4 regions of the Rhodomicrobium sp. genome follow, and region 2 is predicted to be linked to each of the others. Evidence: predicted binding sites of a transcription regulator. Region 2 holds the regulator's gene; each other region holds the start of a gene.
What was found. Region 2 encodes PhoB, which activates phosphate uptake and scavenging genes when phosphate is short. Its sites were predicted from a motif close to TGTCATNNANCTGTCAT; they were not measured.
Positions count from the first base shown of each region.

Region 1: QM659_RS12545 (alkaline phosphatase) is a predicted target of PhoB. The motif match lies at 4,454-4,470, and genes of this name have one in related genera.
Region 3: QM659_RS12905 (YdcH family protein) is a predicted target of PhoB. The motif match lies at 5,531-5,547, and genes of this name have one in related genera.
Region 4: QM659_RS01350 (RNA degradosome polyphosphate kinase) is a predicted target of PhoB. The motif match lies at 2,399-2,415, and genes of this name have one in related genera.

Region 1 covers NZ_JASGFR010000030.1:21,884-29,257, reverse strand. Annotated here, with positions in the region: gene QM659_RS12560 (NADP-dependent malic enzyme) at 1-1,915, shown strand, start outside; gene QM659_RS12555 (hypothetical protein) at 1,976-2,203, opposite strand; gene QM659_RS12550 (MFS transporter) at 2,418-4,151, opposite strand; gene QM659_RS12545 (alkaline phosphatase) at 4,524-6,032, shown strand; gene QM659_RS12540 (Na+/H+ antiporter) at 6,115-7,374, opposite strand, start outside.
Region 2 covers NZ_JASGFR010000014.1:53,702-61,075, reverse strand. Annotated here, with positions in the region: gene QM659_RS07655 (AAA family ATPase) at 54-899, opposite strand; gene QM659_RS07650 (Hsp33 family molecular chaperone) at 974-1,945, opposite strand; gene argF (ornithine carbamoyltransferase) at 1,945-2,907, opposite strand; gene QM659_RS07640 (aspartate aminotransferase family protein) at 2,888-4,069, opposite strand; gene QM659_RS07635 (GcrA family cell cycle regulator) at 4,525-5,028, shown strand; gene phoB (phosphate regulon transcriptional regulator PhoB) at 5,193-5,903, opposite strand; gene phoU (phosphate signaling complex protein PhoU) at 5,985-6,710, opposite strand; gene pstB (phosphate ABC transporter ATP-binding protein PstB) at 6,857-7,374, opposite strand, start outside.
Region 3 covers NZ_JASGFR010000032.1:17,347-24,720, reverse strand. Annotated here, with positions in the region: gene QM659_RS12930 (error-prone DNA polymerase) at 1-1,217, shown strand, start outside; gene QM659_RS12925 (DUF1491 family protein) at 1,350-1,721, shown strand; gene hisG (ATP phosphoribosyltransferase) at 1,849-2,559, opposite strand; gene QM659_RS12915 (ATP phosphoribosyltransferase regulatory subunit) at 2,561-3,685, opposite strand; gene hisS (histidine--tRNA ligase) at 3,682-5,103, opposite strand; gene QM659_RS12905 (YdcH family protein) at 5,296-5,484, opposite strand; gene QM659_RS12900 (YdcH family protein) at 5,799-6,005, shown strand; gene QM659_RS12895 (tetratricopeptide repeat protein) at 6,430-7,278, opposite strand.
Region 4 covers NZ_JASGFR010000002.1:93,939-101,312, forward strand. Annotated here, with positions in the region: gene QM659_RS01350 (RNA degradosome polyphosphate kinase) at 101-2,326, opposite strand; gene QM659_RS01355 (HdaA/DnaA family protein) at 2,628-3,329, opposite strand; gene QM659_RS01360 (AI-2E family transporter) at 3,339-4,475, opposite strand; gene QM659_RS01365 (MAPEG family protein) at 4,776-5,168, opposite strand; gene QM659_RS01370 (glycosyltransferase family 4 protein) at 5,225-6,289, opposite strand; gene QM659_RS01375 (hypothetical protein) at 6,354-7,374, opposite strand, start outside.

The DNA of each region.
Region 1 (7,374 bases), on a different contig from region 2:
GGTGGCGGCGCTTGAGCCTACCTTCGGCGCGATCAACCTTGAGGACATCAAGGCGCCCGAGTGCTTCGAGATCGAACAGAAACTCCGCGAGCGCCTCAAGATCCCCGTCATGCACGACGATCAGCACGGCACGGCCATCGTGGTCGCCGCCGCGATCCTGAACGGCTTGAAGCTCGTCGGCAAGGATATCGGCAGCGTGCGCCTCGCGTGCTGCGGCGGGGGCGCGGCGGCGCTTGCCTGCCTCAACCTGCTCGTGAGCCTCGGCCTCAAGCGCGAGAATATTTTCGTGTCCGACCGTGTCGGCGTGGTCTACGAAGGCCGTACCGAGGAGATGAATCCCTACCTCGCGCGCTATGCCCAGCCGACGAACTTCCGCAAGCTCGCTGAAACGCTGGTCGATGCGGATATCTTCCTCGGCCTTTCCGCACCGCGCGTCGTCTCCGCCGACATGGTGAAGACCATGGCGGACCGGCCGATCATCATGGCGCTCGCCAACCCGACGCCCGAGATCATGCCGGACGAGGTGAAGGCCGTGCGCCCCGACGCGATCATCGCCACGGGCCGGTCGGACTTCCCGAACCAGGTCAACAATGTCCTGTGTTTTCCCTTCCTGTTCCGGGGGGCGCTCGATGCGGGCGCGACCGAGATCAACGAGGCGATGAAGAAGGCTTGCGCGATGGCCATCGCCGACCTCGCGCAGGCCGAGGCGCATGACATCGTGCTGACGGCCTACGGCGCAGAGAGCTTCCATTTCGGGCCGGATTATATCATTCCGAAGCCGTTCGATCCGCGTCTCATCACGCGGCTTGCCCCCGCCGTGGCCCGCGCCGCCATGGAGTCGGGCGTCGCCACACGCCCCATCGCCGATTTCGCCGCCTATCGCGAGAAGCTCGTGCGCTTCGTGTTCCGCTCGGGCCTCGTCATGAAGCCCGTGTTCGAGGCGGCGAAACGCGCGCCGAAGCGCGTCATCTTCGCGGAGGGCGACCGCGTCAAGGTTCTACAGGCAGCCTATCAGGTGCTGTCGGAAGGCATCGCGCAGCCGATCCTCGTCGGCAGCCGCAAATTCATGGAAGAGCGCCTGCGCGACCTCGCATTGCCGATGAAGCCCGGCGTCGATTTCCAGGTGTTCGACCCGACCGAAGATGCAAGCGTCGACGATCTCGCCGCAGCGTACCACCGTCTCACCGACCGCAAGGGCATCACACGCTCGGATGCGCGCGTCGCCGCGCGTCGGCAGAACACCGTGATCGCGGCGATGCTTCTGAAGCGCGGCGACGCGGACGCGTTGATCTGCGGCACGACCGGCCGCTTCGACAGGCACTTGAAGGACATCGGCGACATCATCGGTTTGCGCGCGGGCGTCAGGAATTTCGCCGCGCTGAACGCGCTCGTGCTCGAGTCCGGCACGTTCTTCGTCGCCGATACGCAGGTCAACTACGACCCGACCGCCGAGGAAGTGGCGGAAGCCGCTTCTCTCGCGGCAAAGCAGGTGGCCCGCTTCGGCCTGACGCCGAAACTCGCCTTCCTTTCTCACTCGAACTTCGGCAGCGGCAACACGCCAAGCGCGAAGAAGATGCGGGAGGCGCTGCAACTTTTCTGGGAGCGCGAACCGGGTGTCGAGGCCGAGGGCGAGATGCATTCCGACATGGCGCTGGCGGAAGGTGTGCGGCGCGAGCTGTTTCCCTATTCGAAGCTCGAAGGGGAGGCGAATGTGCTCATCATGCCGTCGCTCGATGCGGCCAACATCGCCTATAACGCGATCAAGGTGCTCGGTTCGGCCATCTCCATCGGCCCGATCCTGCTCGGCGCGGCGATGCCCGCTCATATCGTGACGCCGTCCGCCTCCGTGCGTGGCCTCGTGAACATGACGGCGGTGGCCGTCGTCGGTGCGGGCGAAAGCCGGGAGGCGGACTGAGACCCGTCAAGATCGCGCGGCGGGCTCGAAGCTCACGCTCCCGCCGCGCTTTGTCGCTCCCTATCTCACCACGGGGCCCGATCCGGGGCATGCCCATTTCCGGCCCATCGCACACAAGCGACGCATGCGCGCTTCCCTGATCTTCTGCTTCTTGTACCAGTCGGCGGATGCGAAGGGCGGGTAGTAGCATCCACCCTTACCGTCCGGAAGCGAGCCGCCGCTGCAGGCAGCCCAGGCGGCGCCGCTGAAGCAGACGGTCATCGCGGCTGCCGCGATCATTCGTTTCATCGTTTCCTCTCCTGTCGGTATTTTTTGGCGCGCTGAACGCGATTGAAGGGAAACGCGTTTCTCGCGCGTTGGCTCACGGGCTCGCCCAATGCATCGGCAAACGACCGCGGATGCCTTGCGAGGCATTAACGGAAACGAAAAAAGCCCGCGTAAAACGCGAGCTTTCCCCAATGAGCGGCAGCCTCCGGGGCCTAAGCCCCGGGGCGAAGTTTTCTTAGTTGATGATGTCGCGGCCCTTCGTCTCGCGCAGGAAGAGCACGCCGAGGACGAGGGTCATGATCGCCACGATGATCGGATACATCAGGCCGGCGTAGATGTTGCCGGTCGAGGCCACGATGGCGAAGGCGGTGATCGGGAGGAAGCCGCCGAACCAGCCGTTGCCGATGTGATAGGGCAGCGACATCGCGGTGTAGCGGATGCGGGTCGGGAAGAGTTCGACGAGCATCGCCGCGATCGGGCCGTACACCATCGTCACGAGGATGACGAGGTAGACGAGGAGAGCGACAACGGCCCAGCTCACGCCTTCGAGCGAAGACTTGGCCGGATAGCCCGCGGTCTTGAGCGCCTCGGCGAGTTCCTTCTTGAAGCGGTCGCCCTGAACCTTCGCGTCGGGGCCGGCTGCGTCATAGGACTGCACTATCGTATCGCCGATCTTGATCGAGGCTGTGCCGGTCGCGCCCGTCTCGTTGATGTAAGGCACACCGGCCTTCACGAGCGAGGACTTCGCAACGTCGCAAGGCGAGGTGAACTTCGACTTGCCGACGGGGTCGAACTGGAGACGGCACTGGCTCGGATCGGCGACGACCGTAACCGGTGACGTCTCGATGGCCTTGGCAAGCTGCGGGTTACCGGCATGGGTCAGGAGTTCGAACACGCCGGGATAGGCATAGGACCCGAGGCCGAGAGGCTTCAGAAGGCCCGTCGGGTAGTAGGTGAGGATCGCGAGCAGCAGACCCAGCATGATGATGGGCTTGCGGCCGATCTTGTCGGAGAGCCAGCCGAAGATCACGAAGAACGGCGTGCCGATAAGGAGCGCAATCGCGATCATGATGTTCGACCAGTAGGGATCGACCTTGAGCGTCTGCGTCAGGAAGAACAGCGCGTAGAATTGGCCCGTGTACCAAACGACGGCCTGACCGGCCGTGAGGCCGAGAAGCGCGAGAAGAACGATGCGGCCGTTGGTCCAGTTGCCGAACGCTTCCGAGAGCGGAGCCTTCGAGGTGCGGCCCTCTTCCTTCATCTGCTTGAAGACCGGCGATTCGTTCAGGGTCATGCGGATCCAGACCGAGATGCCGAGCAGCACGATGGAAACGAGGAAGGGAATGCGCCAGAAGCCGTATTCCGCCGCGAACGAGGCAGCCTTTTCGGCAGCGGTATCGCCGGGCGAGAACTGGCGGCAGAGCAGGATCACGATGAGCGAGAGGAACAGGCCGAGCGTCGCCGTCGTCTGGATCCAGCTCGTCCGGTAGCCGCGCTTCGTGGGTTCCGCATGCTCAGCCACATAGATCGCCGCGCCGCCATATTCGCCGCCGAGTGCCAGACCCTGCAGCAGGCGCAACCCGATCAGGATGACGGGTGCCGCGACGCCGATCGTATTGTAGCCGGGGAGGATGCCGACGAGGAAGGTCGACAGGCCCATGATGAGGATGGTGATAAGGAAGGTGTACTTACGGCCGACGAGATCGCCGAGGCGGCCGAACACGATGGCGCCGAAGGGGCGCACGAAGAAGCCCGCAGCAAAGGCGAGCAGGGCGAAGATGAACTGACCGGACTCGGTCAGGCCCGAGAAGAAGTGCGAGCCGATGATGGCCGCGAGCGAACCGTAAAGGTAGAAGTCGTACCACTCGAAGACCGTCCCGAGCGATGACGCAAAGACCACCTTGCGCTGTTCCGCCGGGCTTATTTCCCCGGCAGGCGTGTAGGCTCTTCCTGCTGCGATGTCTGTCACTAAACCCTCCCAATCTTGGATATGCGTCTGTTTTCGAAAAACCGGACAAATGGCGGTTGCCGGAGGCGTTTCCGGTGCGCGAATACATCGCAGATTTAGCATAGCTCCCATGCGACGGAGCTAAGACATTGGGGCTAAGACTTTCGGACTACCGTTGAAAACAAAACGGAAAACTTAAAAATACCCACGAAAGAGGGGGGAAGGGCGCCGCCAGACCGGGACCTTATCCATTCGCGCCTTGCATGTCTGACATGACCGGGAATCAGTGCGTCCCCTGTGCCGTTCGGGCGTCGACACATATCTGTGACAAGGCCGTCGTAAGAGGGAAGCCAGGGTTTGCCGATCGGCTGGCAACCCATCACGGAGCACGACATGACATCACGGACCGTCGCTGTTGCCCTGGGGTTCGCGGGCATTGCAGCGCTGTGCGCACCAGCGGAGGCGCAGAGCATCAAACAGGCTCAGGACAGCTATTTTCTCGCGGCGAAAGCGGATCTCGAAAAGATCCTCGCGCGCCAGCCCAACACGAAAAAGGCCAAAAACATTATCCTTTTCGTCGGCGACGGCATGTCGATTCCCACGGTGACGGCGGCGCGCATCCTCGACGGCCAGCGGCGCGGCGGCGACGGCGAGAGCAACTCGCTCGCCTTCGAGACGCTTCTTCCCTACGTGGCGCTGTCGAAAACCTACACGCATGACAGCCAGGTGGCGGACTCTGCGCCGACCGCGACCGCGATGGTTTCCGGTGTGAAGTCGGTCAACGGAACCATCGGCGTCGATCAGCATGTCGTGGTAGGCAATTGCGCGAGCCAGAAGGGCAACGAAGTCACGACGATTTTCGAACTCGCGGAAAAGGCCGGGCTTTCGACCGGCATCATTACGACCACGCGCATCACCCACGCGACACCGGCTGCCGCCTACGCCAAGACTGCAGGGCGCGATTGGGAAGTCGACACGAACCTGCCCGGTCCCGCGAAGGCGGCAGGTTGCAAGGACATCGCAACCCAGCTCATCGAATGGCCGGCCGGCAATGGTTTTGAAGTGATTTTCGGCGGTGGCCGCTCGTACTTCCTGCCGAAGGAAGCTGCCGATCCCGAGTACGAAGGCAAGACGGGTGCCCGCGCCGATGGCCGCAATCTCGTCGAAGAGTGGCAGCGCAAATACAACGATGGGGTGTATGTCTGGAACAAGGCGCAGTTCGATTCCATCGACCCGGCCAAGACGGGCCATGTGCTCGGCCTTTTCGAGCGCAGTCACATGCAATACGAGGCGGAACGCGAGAAGGACAAGGCGGGCGAACCCTCGCTCGCGGAGATGACCACCAAGGCCATAGACCTTCTATCGCAGAACAAGGAAGGCTTCGTGCTGATGGTGGAGGGTGGCCGTATCGACCACGCGCATCATGACGGCAAGGCCGGTCTCGCGCTTCTCGACACGCTGGCGCTCGACGAGGCGGTAAAGGCTGCCTACGCCAAGGTCAATCCCGAGGAGACGCTGATTATCCTCACAGCGGATCACAGCCACGTCTTTTCGATCTCGGGCTATCCCAAGCGCGGCAATCCGATCCTCGGCCTCGCCGGTTATGGCCTCGACGGCAAGCCCTACACCACGCTCGGCTATCTGAACGGTCCGGGGGCAAAGGCGAACGAGCCGCGCGCCGATCTCAACGGCGTGGACACAACCTCCCTCGACTTTCGCCAGCAGGCGCTGATTCCGCTCGACGCGGAATCGCACGCGGGCGACGATGTGGCGATTTTCGCCCAAGGGCCGTCGGCGCACCTCTTCCAGGGCGTGATCGAGCAGAACATGATCTTCCACGTCATGACGCACGCTTCGGGCCTTCTGGAGAAGGCGGGCACGGAGTCTGCCGCCGTGAAGTAGACAGTCTCGCCGCACGGGGGGATACGGCGCAAGCGAGACGGGAGACGGCCGCCCATGGCGGTCGTCTTTTTTGTGCCCCGGCTCAGGCCGACATCAGCCGCGCTTCGATGAAATCGAGTTCGCGGACGAACTTGCGCGCCACTTCCTCCGAAATCTGCCGGGAGCGCCGGAGGCGAAGAATCTCCATGCGCTCGGCCCGGATCGCTGCGAGACGAAGCTCGCGTTCGATCTGGTAGGCGCGGCGCACCGCTTCGCGGCCTTCGCCGTCGGCCGACTTGTCGCGGATGCGCTGTCGGTAGAAGTCGCCGATGTTCGCCGCGACATCTGCGTAGAGAGCCGCGTCTTCGAGATCGTCTCCCCCGGAACGCTTGTGCGTCTCGATGGCTCTCAGCGCGGCTTCGGCGACGAGACTTCGAGCCATGTCCTCTTCTTCTTCCCGCGCCGGTTCCGGCGGAAGCTTGAGTTTGCCGAGGAGAAACGGCAAGGCGATGCTGGCGATGACGAGCGACACGATGATCACGCCCGCCGCGAGGTAAATCGCGAGGTCGCGGGCAGGAAACGGCGTAAGCCCGTCCTCCATCACGAGGGGAAGCGTGAGGACACCCGCAAGCGTTATTGCCCCCCGCACGCCCGCGAGCGCGGTGACGGCGACGAGGCGCCAGCCCGGCTTCCGGATGACTTCGCCCCGAAGCGCCGCGCGAAAAAGCGTGAAGCGCAGCGATACCCAAACCCAGACGAGACGGAGCGCGATCAGCGCGGCGCTTATGGCGACGACGTACATCATGAGCCACGCCGGATCGCTGTGCCCTGTATCGCGCACCACCTGCGCGGCTCCCGCGCCGATGGTGGGCAACTGCTCGCCGAGAAGCACGAAGATCACGCCCTTGACCGCGAACTGCACCGTATCCCACACGGCGGCCCGGCTGACCCGCGTCAACGCCATGGCCTGCCCGGTCTGCTCCGCGTAGCTCATGGTGATGCCGGCGGCCACCGCCGCCAGAATGCCCGAACAATGGAAATGCTCGGCCAGAAGATAAGCGCCGAACGGAATGAGAAGGCTGATGAGGATCTGCGTGCCGGGGTCTTCGCCGAAGGTACGGGCGAACCAGTTTTTCGACCGTGTCACCGCCCATGTGACACCGGTGCCGATGGCGATGCCTCCCGCCGCGAGCCAGACGAATGTGCCGGTTGCATCGATGAGCGAGAATGTTCCGGTCAGCGCCGCGGCCACGGCAAACTGCATGCAGACGAGGCCGGATGCGTCGTTCAGGAGCGACTCGCCTTCGAGGATGTGCATGAGCCGCCTTGGCACGGGAACGCGCTGGGCAATGGCGGACACCGC
Region 2 (7,374 bases):
TGTAAGCACGAATCTATCTTAGCCGCAGAAATAGTCTAGCCGATTTTTGTTCGTCACTCCCCTCGCCGCCGGCTCAGGAATGCCAGCCGCTCGAACAATTGCACATCCTGCTCGTTCTTGAGCAGCGCGCCGTGCAGCGGCGGGATGAGCTTGCGCGGGTCGCGCTCCTTCAGCGTCTCGGGGTCGATGTCCTCGTTGACGAGCAGCTTGATCCAGTCGATCAGCTCCGAGGTCGACGGCTTCTTCTTCAACCCGGTCACGTCGCGGATGTCGTAGAAGATGCTCAGCGCTTCATGCAGGAGGCGCGGCTTCAGGCCGGGGAAGTGCACGTCCACGATGGCGCGCATCGTGTCGCGGTCGGGGAAGCGGATATAGTGGAAGAAGCAGCGGCGCAGGAACGCGTCGGGCAGTTCCTTCTCGTTGTTCGACGTGATGATGACCACGGGGCGCACGGCGGCCTTCACGACTTCGCCGGTCTCGTAGACGTGGAACTCCATGCGGTCGAGTTCCTGCAGCAGGTCGTTCGGAAACTCGATGTCGGCCTTGTCGATCTCGTCGATGAGAAGCACGGGGCGCACCGGCGCGTCGAACGCCTCCCACAGCTTGCCCTTGCGGATGTAATTCCTGATGTCCTTCACGCGCTCGTCGCCGAGCTGGCTGTCGCGCAGGCGGCTCACGGCGTCGTATTCGTAAAGCCCCTGCTGCGCCTTGGTGGTGGACTTGACGTGCCATTCGATCAGCGGCGCGCCGAGAGCGGCGGCGACCTCATGTGCGAGCACGGTCTTGCCGGTTCCGGGTTCGCCCTTCACGAGAAGCGGGCGCTCCAGCACGATGGCCGCGTTTACGGCCACGCGCAGGTCATCGGTGGCGACGTACGTGTCGGTTCCTTCAAAGCGCATGCCGTCCGTCTCCCCAGATATGACAAGGACACGGGTTGCGCCCGTGTCCCATCGTGTTTCGCTTCAGCCCGTCGTCAATTCGGCTCGCCGGGATGCAGATACCGATCGGCGTCGAAGCTGTATTGCGTGTTGCAGAACTCGCATTTCACGACGATCGTGCCGTCTTCGGCCATGGCCTCCACCTGATCGGGCGAGAACTGTTCGAGCATCGCTTCCACACGCTCGCGCGAGCAGTTGCAGCGCGCTTCCACGGGCGCCGCGTCGAAGACACGCACGCCTTCTTCATGGAACAGGCGATAGAGCAGCCGGTCCGAGCCGAGCGTCGGATCGAGCAATTCATGATCCTGTACCGTCGTCGCCAGGGCCTGCGCGCGCCGCCAGCCGTCGTCGTCCACCTCGTCGGTGCCAACATCCCGGCCGGATTCATATCCGCCCTCGCGCGTCAGCTTCTGCACCATCAGGCCGCCCGCGCGCCACGTCCAGCGGCCCGGTCCGCCGTCCTCCCCCGCTGTGTATTGCCGGGCAACGGCAATGCGGATGAAGGTCGGGATCTGCTCGGACTGGTCGAAATACTCGTGCGCGGCATCGACGAGCGTATTGCCGGTCAGCGCGACAATGCCCTGATAGCGCTCCATGCCGGCGCCGGGATCGATGGTCATCGCGAGATGGCCATTGCCGATCAGCGGCTTTTTGGGAGCGGCTCCATTAAGGAGATGGGCGACTTCGTCAGCGTCATAGCTCGCATAGCCACGGATCTGGCCGGGAGAGCTGTAATGCACGACGAGAAAGCCCACAGCGCCGTCGGATTGCGTTTGCAGGATGAACTTGCCATCGAATTTCAGCGCCGCACCGAGCATCGCGGTCAGCGTGACCGCCTCGCCGAGAAGGAGCAGCACCGGCTCGGGATAGTCATGACGCCCGAGAATGCTGTCGAGCACGGGACCGAGGCGCACGAGCCGCCCGCGCGCGCCCGACGCTTCCAATTGAAATGGCAGAACGTAGTCGTTGTACTTCACGCCGGGATCACCGGCAAAATCTCCACCCATCAAACCTTCTCGAAGCACCATGCGAGAATAGCCCGCTGCGCGTGCAGCCGGTTTTCGGCTTCGTCGAAGACCACGGATTGCGGGCCGTCGATAACGTCGTCCGTTACCTCCCTGCCGCGGTGCGCCGGCAGGCAATGCATGAATATGGCATCCTTGTCGGCTTTTTCCATGAGGGCGCCGCTCACCTGATAGGGCGCCAGCAGCGTCTCGCGCTCGGCGGCGTTTTCCTGGCCCATCGAAACCCAGACATCCGTCACCACGCAGTCGGCGCCGTCGACCGCGATGGTCGGGTCTTCGACCACGGTGATGCGGCCGCCTTCGTCGTTGGCCCAGTCGAGGAAGCTCCGGGGCGGCTGAAGAGGTTTCGGCGTCGCCAGCGTCAGAGCAAAGCCGAAGCGCACGGCGGCGTGAACCCACGACGCGGTCACGTTGTTGAAGTCGCCGATCCATGCCACCTTGAGCGGGGCGATGTCGCCCTTGTGCTCTTCCAGCGTCATGATGTCGGCGAGGATCTGACAGGGATGCGAGCGATCCGACAGACCGTTGATGACCGGCACCGTAGCGTGCTCGGAAAGCTCGATCAGCGCCTCATGAGAGGTGCAGCGCATCATGATCGCGTCGACGTAGCGAGACAGCACGCGCGCGGTGTCGGCGATGGTTTCGCCGCGCCCGAGCTGCATGTCGTTGCTGTTGAGCACGATCGTCTCGCCGCCGAGCTGCCTCATCGCGACGTCGAACGAGACGCGCGTGCGCGTGGACGATTTCTCGAACACCATCGCAAGCACCTTGCCCTCCGCAACCTTCGGCCACGCCGAAGGAGGGCTGGTCTTGATCAGCTTCTTGAGCGTGTGCGCGTTGTCGAGGATAAGCCGGAGCGTATCGAAGTCGTAGTCGTCGATGTCGAGAAAATGACGCGGAGCCGAGGGCTCTTTGATCGCCGAATTACGCTGGAAGTGTAGCATCGAGCCTCGCACATGCGCTTTCTATCTTTTCGCACGCCTCTTTGATTTCGGCTTCCGTCACGATGAGCGGTGGCAGAAGTCTGACGACGTTATCGCCCGCGGACACCGTGAGCAGCTTCTCTGCAAAAAGCGTGCTAGAGACGTCCGTGCTGGGCACTTTACATTTTAGTCCGAGCATGAGTCCCTCGCCGCGTATGTCGGTGATGATACGTGGGTGACGGTCTACGATTTCAGCAAGCCGTTGCTTGAAAAGCAAGCTCATCTCTTGGACATGGCCCAGAAATTCCGCCTTTGTCGCGATGTCGAGCACGGCGTTTGCCACGGCCATCGCAAGCGGATTACCGCCGAACGTCGAGCCATGGCTTCCCGCCGTCATGCCGGAGGCCGCTTTCTCGGTCGCAAGACATGCGCCCACGGGGAAGCCGCCGCCGATCCCCTTGGCGATGCCCATGATGTCCGGTTCGATTCCCGCCCACTCATGCGCGAAGAACTTGCCGGTACGGCCCACGCCGGTCTGCACCTCGTCGAGAACAAGAAGAAGGCCGTGCTCGTCCGCGATCTGGCGAAGCGCGCGAAGAAACGGCCAGCCAACGGGGCGGACGCCGCCTTCACCCTGAATCGGCTCGATCAGAAGCGCGGCCGTTTCATGCGTGATCGCGGCGCGCAGAGCTTCGAGGTCGCCCACGGGCACCTGGTCGAAGCCGTCCACCTTCGGGCCAAACCCCTTCAGATGCTTTTCCTGATTGCCCGCGGCGATGGTCGCCAGCGTGCGCCCATGGAACGCGCCTTCGAAAGTGATGATGCGCCAGCGCTCCGGCTGCCCATTATAGGAGTGATACTTGCGCGCCATCTTGATGGAGCATTCCATCGCCTCGGCGCCGGAGTTGGCGAAAAACACCTTATCCGCGAAGGTCAGCGCGCAAAGCCGCTCCGCCAGCCGTTCCTGACCGCGCACGCGATAGAGGTTCGAGGTGTGCCAGACCTTGTGCGCCTGCTCCGTCAGCGCCGCGATGAGATGCGGATGAGCGTGCCCGAGAGCGTTAACCGCGACGCCGCTGCCGAAGTCGAGATATCGTTCCCCCGCAGCGGTTTCGAGCCACGCGCCTTCGCCGCGCTCGAATTCGACATTGATCCGCGCATAGGTCCCGAGAACCGCAGACATTTTTCCACTCGTTTTCAAATTAAAAAAGCCGCTCCGTCTGGCGGGCGGCTCAGGCTCGTGAGCTTATTTTCCAACAGTTCGCGGCAGTGTCAACCGGCATAAAAGACACAGCGCACCCCAAATGTAACGATTTACGCCTTCGTTAAGGTTTCTGAAATTTGTCGGACCGGCTCTTTTGTGCAATTATGCTCCCATGAGATGGAGTGGTGCCATCGCCTTCCGAAATGCGCGTAGCCGCATACACCACCTCGCATAGTATCGATGCGAAGCTTGTATCTCAGTGAAATGCGTTCTCGATAGCCCTCGTGGAGGGTACGCCCCGAGTTTCCGGGCGTCGGGATTACGCTTGTGTCTCCTTGTCTTGCGTTAGCGCCCGTGGCCCCGCTGGTCATCCGTCCAGCGGTCACGACCTTATTCGCGGTTCGTCCGCCGGAATGAACGAGGAGCTAAAATTTATGAGTTGGACAGACGAGCGTGTTGAACTCTTGAAAAAGCTTTGGGCCGACGGCTTGAGTGCAAGCCAGATCGCTACGAAACTTGGGGAAGTTACGCGTAACGCTGTTATTGGAAAAGTACATCGCCTCGGACTCGCCGGCCGCGCGACCACCTCGCGCATCAGAACGGCCCGTCCGCGATCGAATATTGCACTTTTCCCTGCGCGGTCGCCGCAAGTTCAATATCGTACCTTCGGCAACACGGCACTGAAGATTGCGCCGGAGCCTGAGCAACGCAAGCCAGCAACCATTATTCCGCTGACGCTGCCGGATCTGGAGCCTGCACCCGAAGGATTGATCCGCTTGGTCGATCTGAAGGAAAACATGTGCCATTGGCCGATCGGCGATCCCATGGAGGAAGGTTTTCACTTTTGCGGACGCCGGAAGAATTCCGGAAGCCCGTACTGCGAACACCACTCGGCGATCGCATACAACCCTGTCGCCAAGAAACGCCGCGCCATGTGACCGGCGCAACTCATCTATACGGTGAGTCGCAAAGCTTGATCGAAACTTTTGTTGACGATGTGCAGCATTGTTTTGATCTGTGGCTTTTAAGTTACAGAATACAGCGGGGAGTGAAGCCGGGGCCGCAAGCCTCGGCTTCCATCTTTTCGGAAGCTCGGCCGCCGCTATTCGGACAGGCTCTGCCCCGGGAATTTCTCACCCAGCGCATAACCCGCGCCGCGAACGGTGCGGATCGGGTCTCTTTCCTTGCCGCGATTGATCGCCTTGCGCAGGCGGCCGATGTGCACGTCTACCGTGCGCTCGTCCACATAAACGTCGCGCCCCCATACGCCATCCAGCAATTGCGTGCGCGAGAATACGCGGCCAGGGCTTTCCATCAAAAATTCGAGAAGCTTGAACTCGGTCGGGCCGAGCCGCACCTCGCGACCGCTTCGCATCACGCGATAGGTTTCGCGGTCCAGTTCGATGTCTTCGACTTCCAGCGTCTGCGAAATGCGCTCGGGCGCGGCCCGGCGGAGGATCGCCTTCACGCGGGCCAGTAGCTCGGGCACCGAGAACGGCTTCACCACATAGTCGTCCGCGCCGACGGTCAGGCCGCGAATGCGGTCCGCCTCTTCTCCGCGCGCCGTCAAAAGCAGGATGGGGATCGAACGCGCCGTCTTGCCCGAGCGCAAGCGGCGGCACAGTTCGATGCCGGACAGGCCCGGCAGCATCCAGTCGAGGATGATCAGGTCCGGCGGGTCTTCACCGATGGCCACTTCCGCCTCGTCGCCCCGCTGCGAGATCGATACGGAGAACCCTTCCGCTTCCAGATTATATTGCAGGAGGAGAGCAAGGGCTTCTTCATCTTCGACAATCAGGATCTTGGCATTCATCGTCTGCTTCTGCTACCCCGCACCTTCCAGCGCCCGTCCATGCTGTGACCGTCTCAGCGCGCCGTCACGCATCCTGCTCCGTCAGCTCTTCACCGACGCGAGGCGCCCGAGCGTCAGCGAACTTGTGCTGTCTGCCTTCGGGCGCTCATCGCCAAGCGCCTTGCCGTGGATCAGGAAATAAATCGTTTCCGCGATATTCGTCGCGTGATCGCCGATGCGTTCGATGTTCTTTGCACCGAACAGGAGATGCGCGTAAACGCTGGCGCTCTGCGGCTCGTCCATCATCGTCGTCAGCAGCTCGCCGTAGAGCGAGTTATACATGGCGTCGATCTCGTGATCGCGCTGCCAGACTGCAAGAGCAGCGTCCGCGTCCCGCTGCGAATAGGCGTCGAGCACATCCTTCAGTTGCCGCAGCGCCGCCTCGCCGATATGCACGAAGCCCGTCATGACCTGATTCGGTCGAGGTTCGGCGGCGATGGCGATGGCGCGCTTGGCGATGTTCTTCGACAGGTCGCCGATACGTTCGAGGTCGAGCGCGATGCGTATCGCGGTAACGATCTGCCGGAGATCCGATGCAACCGGCGCTCGACGGGCGATGATCGAGATGGCGAGTTCGTCGACGAGTCGCTCCAGCGTGTCGATGCTGCGGTCGTTTGCCAGCGTCACCTCGGCGAGGTCCGGGTCGCGATGGTAGAGCGCGTCGATGGCCTGCCCCAGGGCTTGCTCGGCAAGGCCCCCCATCTGGGCGATCATCGTGTCGAGCGACTTGAGTTCCCCTTCGTAAGATCTGTCGGCGTTTCCAGACACTACCGTTTCCTCCGGTGCGTTCGCGCGTCCAGGAAGCGCGCCGACCTGTTATCAGCGTCTCGGGCCGACGGGGCAGCGTATCCACCCTGCGCCACCTGCCCTGTGCCGCCGCGAGACGCGGCGCATCAGGTGCAGGCCCCGTGACACTAGCCAAACCGCCCCGTGATATAATCCTGCGTGCGCTTGTCCTTGGGGTTCATGAAGATCTGATCCGTCGTGTCCTCTTCCACAAGGTAGCCCAGATGGAAAAAGGCCGTGCGCTGAGAAACGCGTGCCGCCTGCTGCATGTTATGGGTCACAATGACGATGCAGTAGTTTTCGCGAAGCTCGTCGATCAACTCCTCGATCTTCGCGGTGGCGATCGGATCGAGCGCGGAACACGGCTCATCCATCAGAATGACTTCCGGGCTGACCGCGATTGCGCGAGCGATACAAAGGCGCTGCTGCTGGCCGCCCGACAAGCCGGTGCCTTCGCCGTCGAGGCGATCCTTCACTTCGTTGAAGAGGCCGGCCCGTTGCAGGCTTCTGACAACGATTTCTTCGAGATCGGCCTTCGACTTGGCAAGCCCGTGAATGCGTGGACCGTACGCCACGTTCTCGAAGATCGTCTTCGGAAACGGGTTCGGCTTCTGAAACACCATGCCGACACGTGCCCGCACCTGAA
Region 3 (7,374 bases), on a different contig from region 2:
AGCTGCGCCGCGCCATGGCCACGTTCAAGAAGGTCGGCACCATCGGGACGTTCAAGGACGAGTTCATCGGAGGCATGCTTGCGAGGAACTATCCGCGCGACTTCGCCGAGCGCTGCTTCAGCCAGATCCAGGGTTTCGGCACCTACGGCTTCCCGGAAAGCCACGCGGCGTCTTTCGCGCTCCTTGTCTATTGCTCGGCGTGGATGAAGTGCCATTACCCCGATGTGTTCGCCGCCGCGATCCTCAACAGCCAGCCGATGGGCTTTTACGCGCCCGCGCAACTTGTCCGCGACGCGCGCGAGCATGGCGTCGAGGTTCGCCCCGCCGACGTGAACGCGAGCGAATGGGATCATACGCTGGAGGCTGCGGACGGCGGGCGGCATGCGCTGCGCCTCGGCTTCCGTCTCGTCGCGGGCATGCGCGAGGACGACGCCGGGAATATCGTGAAGGCACGCATGGCGGGCGGCCCGTTTTCAAGCACCGAAGATGTGATGCGCCGCGCAAAACTCGGCACCGCCGCGATGCTCACGCTCGCGCGCGCCGACGCGTTCGGCTCGGTGGCGCGGGCGCGGCGCGAAACGTTGTGGGACGTCGTGGGGTTCGAGGCGGATGAATTGCCGCTTTTCGCGCGGGCAACGGAGCCTTCCGCACCATTGCCCTTACCGGACGCGGTCGCGCTGCCGCCGCTGGATGCGGGCGAGGCCGTTGCGGAGGATTATTCGGTGTTCGGCCTGTCGCTGCGGAATCATCCGATGGCCTTCATGCGCGCCGAGCTTCAGGCGCAAGGCATGGTGCGCGCCGTCGATCTCAAGACGCTGCCGAACGGTCGCTTCGTGACGATCGCGGGGCTCGTGCTGTTTCGCCAGCGCCCCGGCACCGCAAAGGGAACGATCTTCATGACGATCGAGGATGAGACAGGCGCGGCCAACCTCATCATATGGCCGAAGCTTTCCGAGACTTATCGCCGGGCTGTGTTCGGTGCGAAAGTGATCCTCTGCGAAGGCGTTCTGCAAAGGGAAAGCGGCGTCATCCATGTCGTAAGCCGCCGCCTGACGGATTTCACGCGCGTCCTCGGGCGTCTTCAACCCGATGCCGCCGCATTCGCCGTTCGCTATGGGCGCGGCGACGAAGGGACGCACGGAACCTCACTGCCACGCCGACGTTCCAAAGTTAACCCGGATTGGACCCGCACCTTAAAAAGCCGCGATTTTCGCTAATGCTGACTTACATCCTTTCCTGTAGCCCTGGATAAGCCATTGCCGCAGGAGAGGCACGGTCGCAAAATGACCAAGGCAACGGCCCCACGCTGGCGGAGCGTTTCGCCTTTGCCTCAGTAAAAGAGGGGAAACATGCGCGTTAAATCTCACATTTGGGTGAGCGCCTACCTGCGTCGCCTGGACACCGCTTTCATTCCTGCCGCGCTCGTGCGTCACGGCGATGCGGATGCCGGAGCGATCTACATCAAGGTCGCCGCTCTCGATGGCACGGCCCAGGTTTTCGCTCCGCTCTCGTCGCAGTTCGCCGAAATGGCGCCGGCCGGGACGCTTTTCATGGAAGATGGACGCGCATGGCAGCCGGTCTACACGCCTCATGCGGCGGAGGCGGAAGCGGATGCCTATCTTGAACGGCAGGCGAGCCGCGATCCCGACATCTGGATTCTCGAAGTGGAAACGCCGCAAGGAAGGCACATGCTGGGGGCAACGGCTGCAACGGTTGCGTGACCCTGGCGCGCGCGCAGCAGCAACCTGCCGTCGATCAGGCGCGACGTGCAGGTTTATGTCGATCAGCTTGTCTGCCGCAAATCGAGCCCGATTTGACCCGGACTGACCGAGGATCGCAATCGAAGCGTCAGGCTACGCCGCGCGCCATGCGGAGCCGCTCCGCGATGTCGGTGCAAAGCGCAGCCAGTCGGGGCTCGGCGAGCGCCGCGCGCGCCGCGACGAGATTGGCCTCGGATCGAAGGATCAGCCCGTCGGCAAGGATGCGCAGCCCGTTCGCGCGAAGCGTCGCGCCCGTGCTCGTGATGTCCACGATGCCTTCCGCCATGCCGGCGGCGGGTGCGCCTTCCGTCGCGCCGAGGCTCTCCACCGTGCGATAGTGGCCCACGCCTTTTTCCGTAAAGAAGCGGCGCGTCAGCATGGGATATTTCGTGGCGATGCGAAGCCGCCTGCCGTGCTCGGCGGTAAACAGCGCGCCCGCTTCTTCGAGGTCTGCCATCGTTTCCACGTCACGCCAGCAATCGGGCACGGCGACGACGACATTGGCGTGGCCGAAGCCGAACTTCACGAGGAGGCCCACGCGCTCGTCGGCATCGGGGATCTGCTCGCGCACAAGATCTTCGCCGGTGACGCCGAGATGCACCCGCCCGCTTTGCAGGTGCCGTGCGATCTCGCCCGCAGAAAGAAATTCCACGGCGACATCCGGCACGCCCGTCATCGCGCCTTTGTAGCCGCGCGCGTCGCCCGTCTTCTCGATGGCGACACCGCCCCTGCGAAACAGGTCGAGCGTATCTTCCATCAGCCGCCCCTTGGACGGCACGCCGACGATGAGCTTGTCCATGCTATCTCCCCGAGGCCGCGACGAGCAGCCGCTCGGTATGGATTGCAGCGCCTACGGCGGGCACGTCGCGCGCGCCGCCGGAGAGTGCGCGGATGAGGCCGTCATAACGACCGCCGCCCGCGATCTGCCGTTCCACGCCTGCCGCATCGATCCGGAACACCATGCCGGTGTAATACTCGAAATGCCGCCCGAAATCGGCCTCGAAGATCACCGGGGCGCAGCCCGCGAGCTTCTTGATGCCGCCGAGCAGCGCCCGCGCGTCGTCCATCACCGGGCCGAGGTCGAGCGACGCCTCAGCGGCGAGAGACGCGATGCGGTCGAGCGCTGTGTCCACGTCGCCGCGCGTCGCGAGATAGTCGCGCGCGAGCCGCACGGTTTCGGCTGAAAGCGGCAATTCCTGCGCATCTGCCGCCTTGTGCTGCAGGCGCTTCACGATTTCGGCCGGGCGGCGCAGACCGATAAACGGCACGCCTTCCGTATCGAGATGGGCGAGGAAGCCGTCTTCGGTGAGCGCCGTTTCCGGCAAGGCGGGCGCGCGGTCGGCCTGCGAGCGTGAAAGGATATCCAGTTCCTGCGCGAAGGCCTGCCGCCGGAAGGCGCGGGCGAGGCGGTCGCGCCAGCGCTGCGGCATGTCGAGCGCGTTCAGCAGCGCGCGGACGAGGCTGATATGGCCGACGCGGATCGTGAAATCGAGCACGCCGCAGGAGCGCACCGCGTCGAGCGTAAGCGCCATGACTTCGAGGTCGGCCTCAATGCCGCGTGCGCCGTAATATTCGATCCCCGCCTGGCGGAATTCGCGCGTGCGCAGCCGCTCGGGCTTCGTTTGAATGCGGAACGCGGGGCCGTTATAGCTGAATTTCGAAACGCCATCGCCCGCGCCGCGCTCCAGAAACACGCGCGCCACGGGGAGCGTGAGGTCGGGACGGAGGCAAAGTTCCTCGCCGCTAGGGTCGCTGAAGATATAGGTTCGCGCGCGAAGTTTCTCGCCGATGCGGTCGAGAAAAAGGCTGGCCGGTTGGATGAAGGCTGGAGCCACGCGCTCATAGCCCTTCGCCGCGAACAGCGTCATGATGGTCGCGGCCTGCGCTTCGAGCGCCCCGAATTCCTTTGCGCCTTCCGCCGTCACGCCTTGGCCTGCTCTTCGATGAGGTTCTTCACAGCGGCGACGAGATCGCCCTCGCTCACGGAAAACTGCGCGGGGCGCGCCTCTTTCCACTCGGCATGATCGGCAATTTCGCCGGAAAGCCGCGAGCCTTCCAGCAGATCCTTGATCGTGACTTCGCCCTTGGCGCGTTCGTCCTCGCCCTGAATGATGACGCACGGGCTGCCGCGTTTGTCGGCGTATTTCATCTGCGCCTTCATGCCCGCCTCGCCGACATACATCTCGGCTCGGATGCCCGCATCGCGAAGCTGGCGCGCCATGCGTTGGTAGTCGCCGACGCGCGCTTTGTCCATGACGAGCACGACCACCGGACCCGCCGCCCTCGCCGCGCCGATCTTGCCGAGATGCGAGAGCGCCGCGTAAAGCCGCGACACGCCGATGGAAAAGCCGGTGGCGGGCACGGGCTGCGAGCGGAAGCGCGAGACGAGGCCGTCATAACGACCGCCGCCGCCGACCGAGCCGAAGCGCACGGTCTGGCCGTTTTCGTCCGTGGCGGGGAAGGTGAGTTCCGCCTCGAAGACGGGGCCGGTGTAATATTCGAGGCCGCGCACGACTGTGGGATCGAAGCGGATGCGGTCGTCGCCGAAGCCTGAGCCGCGCACGAGTTCCATGATGGCTGCGACGGCCGCGTCGGCGGGCGCGTCGCCACTGAGGAGCGCGAGCACGGCGTTCGCCTGCGCCGATGTGAGGTCCGCGCCGGGCGTGAAGTCTCCGCTTTCATCCTTGCGGCCCTTTCCAAGCAGATCGGACACCCCCGGGATGCCGAGGCGATCGAACTTGTCGACGGCGCGCAGCACAACGAGACGCTTTTTCTGGTCGTCGATGCCTGCGGCATCGAGAACGGTGTCGAGAAGCGTGCGGCTCGACACTTTAATTATATAGGAACCTCCGAGACCGAGCGCGTCGAGCGTATCGGAGGCGAGCATGCACATCTCGGCGTCGGCGGCCGGGTTCGCGGTGCCGACCGTGTCCGCGTCGAACTGCATGAATTGACGGAAGCGGCCGGGGCCGGGCTTCTCGTTGCGGTAAACGTAGCCCGTCTGATAGCGGCGGAACGGCTTCGGCGTGGCATCGAAGTTCTGCGCGACATAACGCGCGAGCGGCGCGGTGAGATCGTAGCGCATGGACACCCACTGCTCGTCCTCGTCCTGAAACGAGAACACGCCCTCGTTCGGGCGGTCGGTGTCGGGAAGGAATTTGCCGAGCGCGTCGGTATATTCAAACGCAGGCGTATCGAGCGGCTCGAAGCCGTAGCGCTCGTACACCTCGCTGATGGTGCCGAGCATGTGCTTCAGCGCGCGGAGTTCCTGCGCTTCGACGTCGCGCATGCCTTTCGGCAGCCGCGCCTTGACCTGTGATTTCGATGGCTTCTTGTCGCTCATGCGGAAAGGAATGAAGCCGACTGTCGGAGAGCGCAAGACTTTTGTGGGGATTGCGGCGACGCGCGGCGGCCAAAGAGGGGCGTGTTATAAGGGGCGCGCGGAGCGACAGGAAGGAACGCGGTAGGGGAGGGTGACGGCGTTGTGGCCTGAGCGGCAGGTCATGCCCTGCCGCCTTGGCCCGTTTCGGAGGTGTTACGCCCTGAGAGCGACGTCCTCTCCGGATTTGAACTTTTCTATCTTCTCCTTGAGAAGGAGCTTACGGCGCTTTAGTTCGGAAACCTTCAACCCGTCGACGAGAGGCCGAGCCATTTCAAGCTCGATCTGCCGCTGAATGGTCTGGTGCTTCTCTTTGAGTTCCTCGATATGCGCAATAAGGCTCATTTCCGGCCTCCACTTTTGTTTAACCCTCCTATGGCAATCCCAATTTATGGCGAAAAAATGACATAATTGGCGCCAAGTCATGACGAGGTTGCATGGCGCATAATCGGCAACCTGGAATTCCTTGCAAATTTGCGCCATATCTTAACAAATTCCTTCGACCGTCTTCAAAATCCCATGAGAATCTTTCCAATCCGTGCTACACGTTGCGGATCGAGGAGATTGCGCTTTTTCGGAAATTCGGGATTCGTGCTATGATGAAATTCGTAAGCGATTTTTCGGGGCCGAGTATTTTTGGCGTCATCCCCGGGGGTTTGATGAACACTTCGGAAGATGGAGGTGTGCGCCAGAAACTCGCACAGCTCAGACAGGAACATCGCGATCTGGACGATGCGATCACGGCGCTTGAGAGCGCTCCGGATCGCGACCAGCTGCGTCTTACGCGTCTCAAGAAGCGCAAGCTCTTTCTCAAGGACAAGATCGCGCGTTTTGAGGATCAGCTTCTGCCCGATATCATCGCCTGACTGTCGGATTGCCGGCGGTCCCAGAAAGACACAAAGCCGAGCGTCCTTCGGAATCGGCTGCGAAAGCGGGGTGGCGTCCCGGTCTTCTTCCCTGCTGACAAGCTCGCGGACAACGAGCGCGAATGCCCAAAGAGCGCATCGCAGCCTCGTAATGTAGACCTGATGAAAATGCCTCCCGCTCGGGACGCGGTCTCAAGCTCATTGCTTTCAATCGATCCGTGACGCTCGCGTAATAGGGCGTTATCGGCCTGTGTACGCCAGCGCGCAGCTCCGCAGAGCCCGGCGCGCGTGTCCAGAATTGATTGCGCTCAGCCGGCGGTACCCGCGAGGGCGCCGAAAAGCGCTGCATCGATGAGGAGAAAATACGCGATCTTTCAAGCGCCGATCGCGGCCGCCCGCCGAATGCGGCTCACGCCGGATGCCTTTACGCGTCTTCGCCGCCGACGCGGCGCAGGCCCTCATAGGCGACGCGGCTTTCCCGATTGATTTGAAGCGCGCGCTTGTAGGCGACTGCGGCTTCCTTGCGGTCGCCCATGGCTTCCGCAGCCTGACCAGCCGCCGCCCACGCCTCGTAATTGTTGACTTTGTTGGTCCCGGCCACCTGGAAGTCCTCGAACGCCTTCTTGTAATCCTGCATGACCATGAAGCTCTGGCCGCGCGCGAAGTGCGGGTCGGGCGCGTCGGGCCGGTAATTCACGGCGACGTTCAGATCGTCCAGCGCGTTGCGGTGATCGTTCATGGCCTGATGGATCAAGCCGCGGCTGTAATACGGCGCGGGATCGTCGGGCTTGAGTTCTATGGCCTTGGTGAAGTCTGCCACGGCCAACGGATAATTGCGCTGGTCCTTGTAGACATTTCCACGGCCGACATAGGCTCCGGCGTAGTCCGGCTTGATCGCAAGCGCCTGATTGTAGTCGGCGAGCGCAGCGTCATACCGGCCCATCTTCAGATAGATCAGCGCGCGGTTGTTATAGGCTTGATAGAATTGCGGATTGATCTGGATTGCGGCCGTGAAATCGGCGATGGCACGCTCGCCATCACCCGCCTGGCCATAGGCTGTGCCGCGCAGGTTAAGCGCGCTCGCATCTCGCGGGTTCTTCGCGAGAACCTGTGAGATGGACGCGATATTGTTCCTCGGGTCGACCTGCGGATTGTTCAGACGGTCGGCGGCACGCTGATCGCTTACCCCTGGGGTTTCGCATGCTGCCAGCGAGAACCCCGCAAGACATACGACACCCGCCGTCAACGCTCTTTTTATCGTCCCCGTCTTCACAATACAGGCTCCACCCTCGCGAAAGGCTCTCAAGTGACGCCACAGTGAGCCCCGAATGGGGCCACAATCGGATGGCGGCGCGAAACCTCTCGCCGG
Region 4 (7,374 bases), on a different contig from region 2:
GGCGTGCGCTTCACCCATGACACTTGTTGAAGCCCGTGAAGGCTGGAGTTTTACATTCGATCCGGCCGCCGCAGCCGGTGGCTTGATGTAATTCTCTGCGTCAGGCATGCGGCGCCGATGCGACCGCGAAACGTCGCGGGAAATTCTGCTTGAGTGCGCCGCCGCGCCCGGAAAGGCTGGGATTGGTCATGAAATACTCATGCGCGCTGAAGGGTTCCTCGCCGGGCTTCAGATGAAAGCGCTGGGAGCTGCCATCGCTCTCGATTTTCCAGCTCTGGAGATTATCCTTCAGATTGGCGATCATGATCTGGTCGAGAACCTGTTCGTGGACGGTTGAATTCGTTATCGCGGTCATGGCCTCGACGCGCCGCTCAAGGTTGCGCGGCATCATGTCGGCGGAACTGATATACACGTGCGCATCCTCGGATGGCAATCCGTGCCCTGCCCCGAAACAATAGATGCGTGAATGTTCCAGAAATCGTCCGATGATGCTTTTCGCGCGGATGTTTTCGGAAAGTCCGCGAATGCCGGGCTTGAGGCAGCAGATGCCGCGGATGACGAGGTCGACGGGTACGCCCGACAGACTCGCCTCATAGAGCGCATCGATCACCTCGGGATCGACGAGCGCGTTGAGCTTCATCCAGATCGCGGCGGGGCGCCCGGCCTTGGCGTGAGCGATCTCGTTATGGATCTCCTCGATGATCCGAGCCTTGATGCCGTGGGGCGAGATATACATGCGTTCGAGGTTGTTCGGGCGGCTGTAGGTCGTCACGTAATTGAAGATGCGCGACACGTCACGGCCGACAGCCGGGTCGGCCGTGAAATAGGACAGGTCCGTGTAGATCTTCGCCGTCGCCGGGTGATAATTGCCGGTGCCGATGTGGCAATAGGTGCGAAGCTCGCCGTTCTCCTTGCGCACAACCTGCCCGAGCTTCGCATGCGTCTTGAGATCGAGCTGGGTCAGGCCGTAGACCACGTGCACGCCCACCGCTTCGAGCTGCTTCGCCCATTCGAGGTTGTTCAATTCGTCGAAGCGGGCGGTCACTTCGATCATCACGGTCACGCTCTTGCCCGCCTCGCGCGCCTGCCGGAGCGCCTCCACGATGGGAGAGCGTTTCGACGTGCGGTAGAGCGTCCATTTGATGGCGACGACATCGGGATCGGATGCGGCCTGCCGCAGATATTGCAGCACCACGTCGAACGACTCGTACGGATGATGAACGATGATGTCCTTGGCCGAGATGGCCGCGAAACAGTCATTGTCGAACTCGGCGATCCGTTCCGGAAAGCGGATTTCAAAGGGCTTGTAGAGCAGATCCGGCCGGTCGTTCACGATAAGTTGCGAGACGTCGGCGATGGCGAAAAGCCCGTCGACCGGCACCACGTCGTCTCGCCCGATCTTGAGCCCGGCGATGATGAGTTCGCGCGCGGGCGCAGGCAACGACGCGCTCATTTCGAGCCGGATCACCTCGCCGAGCTGGCGCCGCACCAGCGCCTTGCGGAGCACCTTCTGAAGATCCTCGCTTTTTTCCTGAAACTCGATTTCGCTGTTCCGCAGCGGCCTGAAGAGGCCGACATGCCTGACCTTGAAGCCCGGCAACAGCGTGTGCGCGTAAAGCGCGATCAGCACTTCCATCGCGATGAAGCGGATCACGGGCTTGCCGCCCTCGCCTTCCGTCTGCGGCAGTCGGATGAAGCGATCGAGACCGTTCGGGATCACGACAAGCGCATACATCAGGCGCGGTTCGCCCTCGAAATCCGAATCGCGGACGAGAGTGAGTTCCCGCGTGCATTCCAGCACGAGCACCAGTTCCTGACTCTGCACGTGCGGGAAAGGATGCGCGGCGTCCACCGCCACGGCACTCAGCGCCGAAAAAACCCGCCGCATGAAATAGATTTCGAGCCAGTCCCGTTCCGCGTCGGAAATCGACGCCGCGGTGGCGATCTGGATGTTCTCCTGCTCCATGTCCTCGCGAAGCGCGTTCCAGCGCTCCTGCTGGATCGCGGAAAGCGGAACGACGGATTCGTTGATCTTGTCCACCTGCTGCTTCGGCGTCAGTCCGTCGGGCGAGACTTCAACGATTTCGGTCGCCGCCTGTTCGTGCAGACCCGCCACGCGCACGCGATAGAACTCATCGAGGTTGGAGCCCGAAATCGCCAGAAACCGAACGCGCTCCAGAAGGGGGTTGCGGGTGTTCGCCGATTCCTCAAGGACGCGCTTGTTGAATGCGAGCCACGACAATTCCCTGTTGAAGAAGCGTTCCACGCCAAAGGCTTCTATTCTGTCCCGGTATGTGGGGGCAGGTTCGGCTTCGGCGATTTTCATTTCCATGATCTCCGTTTTGGCGTCCTTGTGACGCGTGAATTGCGCACTCAGAGCTTGGAAGCGCTTTGTGACATGACGAACACAAGACACCGAGGCAAAACGCCGGAAGGCACGTTTCGCTCGCAGCGGTCGATGGTGCGGACGTTCACGCGACGAACAAACTGAACTTAAAAAGATGACGCCGCGCCCGCACCGTCGCAAGAGCTTCTTCCGGCGGATTTGCTCGGGCGATCCGGCGACGCAAAGGCGTTGGCACCTGTCGGCGCAGGGCGGTCCTGCGCGGCCCTCGGGGCGCGCGGCTTCAGATGCCGTCGTCCGGCTCGTCGTCCCCGCTGTCCGGTCCGCCCCCCGCCGCCTTCAAGACCTTGGCCGCGAAGCTGCGCGTGATCCGGCGGCGTTCGGCCAGCGCCGCCTTGTCGAGCAGAGACGCCACGGCATCCGCCGCCGCCATCGAACGCTCGATGCGCTGGACGAGATAGGCAATCACGTCCGGGGCGATCTCGATGCCGCGATCGCTGAAATGCTTCAGGAGAAGCGCGGCCAGATGCTCCTCGTCCGGGGGCTGAATTTCGGCCGTTGGATAGGAGCGGATGCGCGAGCGCAGATCCGGCAGCGCGATCCGCCAGCTTCCGGGCGGCGTTCGCGCGGTCAGGAGAATGAACGAGCCGTGTTCGCGCGCCAGGTTCAGATGATGAAACAGCGCCGTCTCGGGCAGCCCTGACGCGTCCACATCTTCCAGAACGAGCGGCTGCCAGGGCGCGGCCCAAATGTGACTTCCGAGAAGCGCGGGATCGGCGAATGCCGCGTTCGCCCGCGCGCTCCAGATATGGGCGAGATATGTCTTGCCCGATTGCGGCGGGCCCCAGATGACGGCCGCAGGCGCGTGCCAGTCCGGCCATTGGCCGACGAGGCCGAAGGCGCGGCCGTTTCGGGCCGTCACGAAGAAATCGCCCTCGTCATAGGCGAAACGCCGGGGCAGATCGAGCACGAGCTGGGATGACATCAACCGGCCTCAGCCGATGGCCGCTGTCTTGCGCGGCTTCGTGCCTTCGACCGCTTCCACTGCGGCGCTACCCTTTTGCTCGTCATAAATTTCGCTTTCCTGATATTTTCGGATCGCAAAGCGCACCAGCACGCCGATGACCGCTGCAAGCGGTACCGAGATCAGAAGGCCGGTGAAGCCGAGAAGATAACCCGACGCGACGAGCGCGAAAAGAAGCCATACCGGATGTAGCCGCACCTGATTTCCGACGATGTTCGGCGTCAGCACGTTGCCCTCGATGACTTGTCCGAAGATGAAAACCCCGACAACGAGCGCCACCATGGCGTAATCCGGCGCGAATTGAGCAAGCGCAACACCGCCTGCGACCAGCAAGCCGCTCGTCGAGCCGAGGTATGGCACGAAGCTGACGATGCCTGCGAAAAGGCCGATGAGGAGGCCGTAATTGAGCCCGATCAGGCCAAGCGTCACCATGTAGAACACCGACAGGATCGACAGCACGATGAACATCCCGCGCAGATAGCCGGAAATCGTGTCGTCGACCTCCCCCGCAAGTTTGCGGATCGTCGGAGCGTCCCGCTTCGGAAGAAGGCTGTCGACGGACGCGAGCATCTTGTCCCAGTCGCGCAGCAGGAAGAACGTCACCACCGGCGTCAGAAAGAGAAGCGCGAGCGTGTTGAAGAAGGCGAGGCTGCTTTCCGCAAGGCTCCGCAGATAGCCCGCGACCACGCCAGCCACATCCTGTGCCTGCCCCTGCGCCGCGCCCGTACCCTCCTGTTGCTGGACCGTGCTCTGAATGGACTTGATATATTGCGGGTAATGCTCCCAGAGATAGGCGCGCGCGCGCTGATAATAGCCCGGCAGATCCTGCGCAAATTGCCGAAGCTGATCGACCAGCGGAGGAATGAGCAGCGCGAAGATCGCGACGAAGATCAGGATCAGCACCGCGATGATCGCAAACGCCGCCGCGCCGCGATGGACGCCGATGCGGTTTAGCCGATTGACCAGCGGGTGAAACAGGTAGGCGAGCACGAACCCCGCCGCGAAAGGCATCAGCACGTCGGCGAACACCATGAGCCCCATCGTGCCGAGGGCGACGACCGCCACCCAGAACGTTGCATGCGGGGAGAGACGGATCGTATTGTCCATGCTGACGCTTTACTCCCTGAGCCTGATGGCTTTTCGCCTGGAATCCAAGCGATAGGTTTATTTATCGTCCGTTCAATGCGCCGGCGCTGCCGCCTGTCGAAGCGAGGGCCGCTCGCATCAACGTTCGAGCCGCGGCAGAGTTTCCTTCGCTGCCTCAATGGCGCGGAAACGGAGCGGCGAACCGGCCCTGCTTGTGGGCGCGACTGTAGCGGCGCGCCCCAAAGAGGCAAGACATAAGGGGCAACACGGAACACCTTGCGGCGACGACGCGTGGCTTTCATGCCCTCACGCCTTGTCGCGCTATCCGAGAAGCGGCCACAGAACCATCAGCAGCCCGGCCGTAGCCACTCCCCAGACGAGAGTGCGAATGTAGGGAACGCCGAAGGCATAAAGCGGCACATAGGCGACGCGTCCCCAGAAATAGAGCTGCGCGCCGAGCGCGGTGGTGGCGCTTTCCCGCCCCGCGGCGTGTGCCACGAGCACCGCGGCGACGAACAGCGGCAGCGTCTCGTAAAGGTTCGCCTGCGCGCGGCCCAGCCGATCCGCTATCGGATTGAGCGGCGGCTGCCTTTCGTCCCGCGCGCCCATGTTCCATTTCGCGCCGTATTGCGCCGTTCGTGCGATGGAGAAAAGGCCGATCTGCACGATGGCCAGCACGACGGTCCACGCCAGCATCGTAAGTTCCGTGGTCATGCGATCTTTTCTCCAGCGAGGTTGTCGGCGATGGGACGTCCGCCAACCGGACGGATTTATCGCGCGGCAACGAGGAAAGGTTCGAGGGCAGGAGCATCGCACGCATCGAGCGCCGAAAAAAGCCGCTCCCACTCCGCGGCGCGGTCGTCCCAGCGGGCGAGCCCGCTCCCGGCTATGCACGCGCGATTGAGGCGAAGCCAGAGCGCGTCATCCGCGAGTACCTCGCTGGCATGCCGGGTGAAAGTCTCGGGGCTGCTGGCGAGAAAGCCGGTTTCGCCGTGGCGCACGCGCTCCTTCAGCGCGCCGATCCCGCATGTGACGAGCGGAACGCCCGAAGCCGTTGCCTCCGCAGCCGCAAGGCAAAAGGTCTCGTCGAGGTCGCCGGGGATGAGCATCACGCGCGCTGTCCTGAGTTCGGCCGCAAGCTCTGCCCGCGCGACGCCCCCGCGTATCTGCACGCCCGGTCCGGCACCGCCGATGCGCGCGGCGGCTTCATCAAGGCTCGACTGGGGGCAGAATACGTGCAACTCCGCATCGGGAACGGCCGCGCGAATACCGGGCCAGAGCCGCGCCACGAAATCGAGACCGCGCGAGGGCCGCGAACAGAAGACGGCCTTCGCAGCGCGTGGCGTCGCGTCCGGCTCCGGCGCGAAGAACATTTGCGCCACACCGTGGGCGATCTCCACGCGACGGCGGTACGGCACGCGCCGGTCGAGCGTCGATGCGTGGTAGCCACCGAGCAGCACCGCCGTCGGCCTATGCCAGAGGAGGGCGAGCGCATTACGCCGCTTGAGAAATTTGCGAAGCGTCGGCGGCGTATGCAGCCATGTCAGCTTGTGGCGCGCCTTGAAACCCCAATAAAGTCGGTCCGAGTTGAGCGCGATGGCGACATCGACAGGCGGCAGATCTGAGCGGCTGTCGAGCGGTAGCCATGTCACGCCGCTTTCCACAGACGACGCCTTGAGGCGGTTCAGCGCGAAGACCCGATGGCCGCGCCGCGCAAGCGCCTCCGCGAGATAAATCGCCGAGCTTTCGGTTCCGCCCAACGCGCCCGCGCGAAGCGAAGCGCCCGTATAGGCGGGATGCTTGTGGTTCGCATGCAGGATCGCGATCGTCGCCAAGGGATTGCTCGCCGAACTGTATCAACCCGGCTCATACCAACCCATGGTTGTACATTCAAGCATCTTACTGCGACGTCGTCGTAAATCCGTTGGATATCGCTGCCGCGGAGCCGCGAAGCGTGGACAGGCGCTGCGCCGACGCCTGAAGGTCCGCCAGCGCAAGTGTGCCGTTTCTCACGGCGTCGGCAATCGCACCCGCCAGAGCCGCGCGCGTCGCCGCCGGGCTTTCCTTGCCGCCGTCCACAACCAGCACGTCGCACCCCTTCGCGAATGAAGACACCGTTTCAGCGGCGCCCGCCGTCATCGTGAGAAAGCAGAAGCGAGGCCCCCGCACGAGGTTTTCATAGGCCGAAAGCGATGCCGTCTCGTCGCCGATGGTCGCGGCGACCGGTGTGCCCGGATAGGCGACGAGCAGCGACTTCAGGGCGCGCACGGAAAGCTCGCTTTGATCCACCACCGGCACGGCAATAACGTTGGTGTCCTTGTGGCCCAGGATGAAAGTCTTGGCAAAAACGCCGGATTGCAGCGGATTGGCGCCGAAGCTCGACGGGTCCGCCGCCGCCCCCGAAGGACTGAGCGCCGGGCCGAAATTCAGGTTGAAGCCGAGATGCGCAAGGTTGAAACCGAGCGAGCGATAGGTGGAATAGGCGTACTCCGGATCGCCCCTGCCCGCTATGTCGCCAGGAGCGGGCCACGCCTCGAACTCCTTCAATTGCGGCAGCGCGTCTTCCTTGCCGCCGATCTCGCGGATCGCGAAGAAGGGCCGTTGAGCCGCGTTTCCCTGCCAGAGAAACTTCACGAGGTCGCGCAGCTGAGCCTTGGAAGCGATATTCTGCCGCGAGAACATCGCGCCTGCAATCTGGCCGGATTGCAGCATGGCGCGCATGGCTTTCGGACCGACATCGGCGGGAAGCGTGCCGGGAAAGCGAAGGAACAGCACCTTTCCCGCCGCACGGTCGATCTCGGGGTCGATGGCGGGGCCAATCGGAAGCGGCGCTTCGATGGGCGCGGCCGCCGGAGCTGCGAGCTTCGGCTTCTGCTGCGCCTCGGCGGTTCCGGTTGTGGCGGCGGGCCGCTTCGATTTC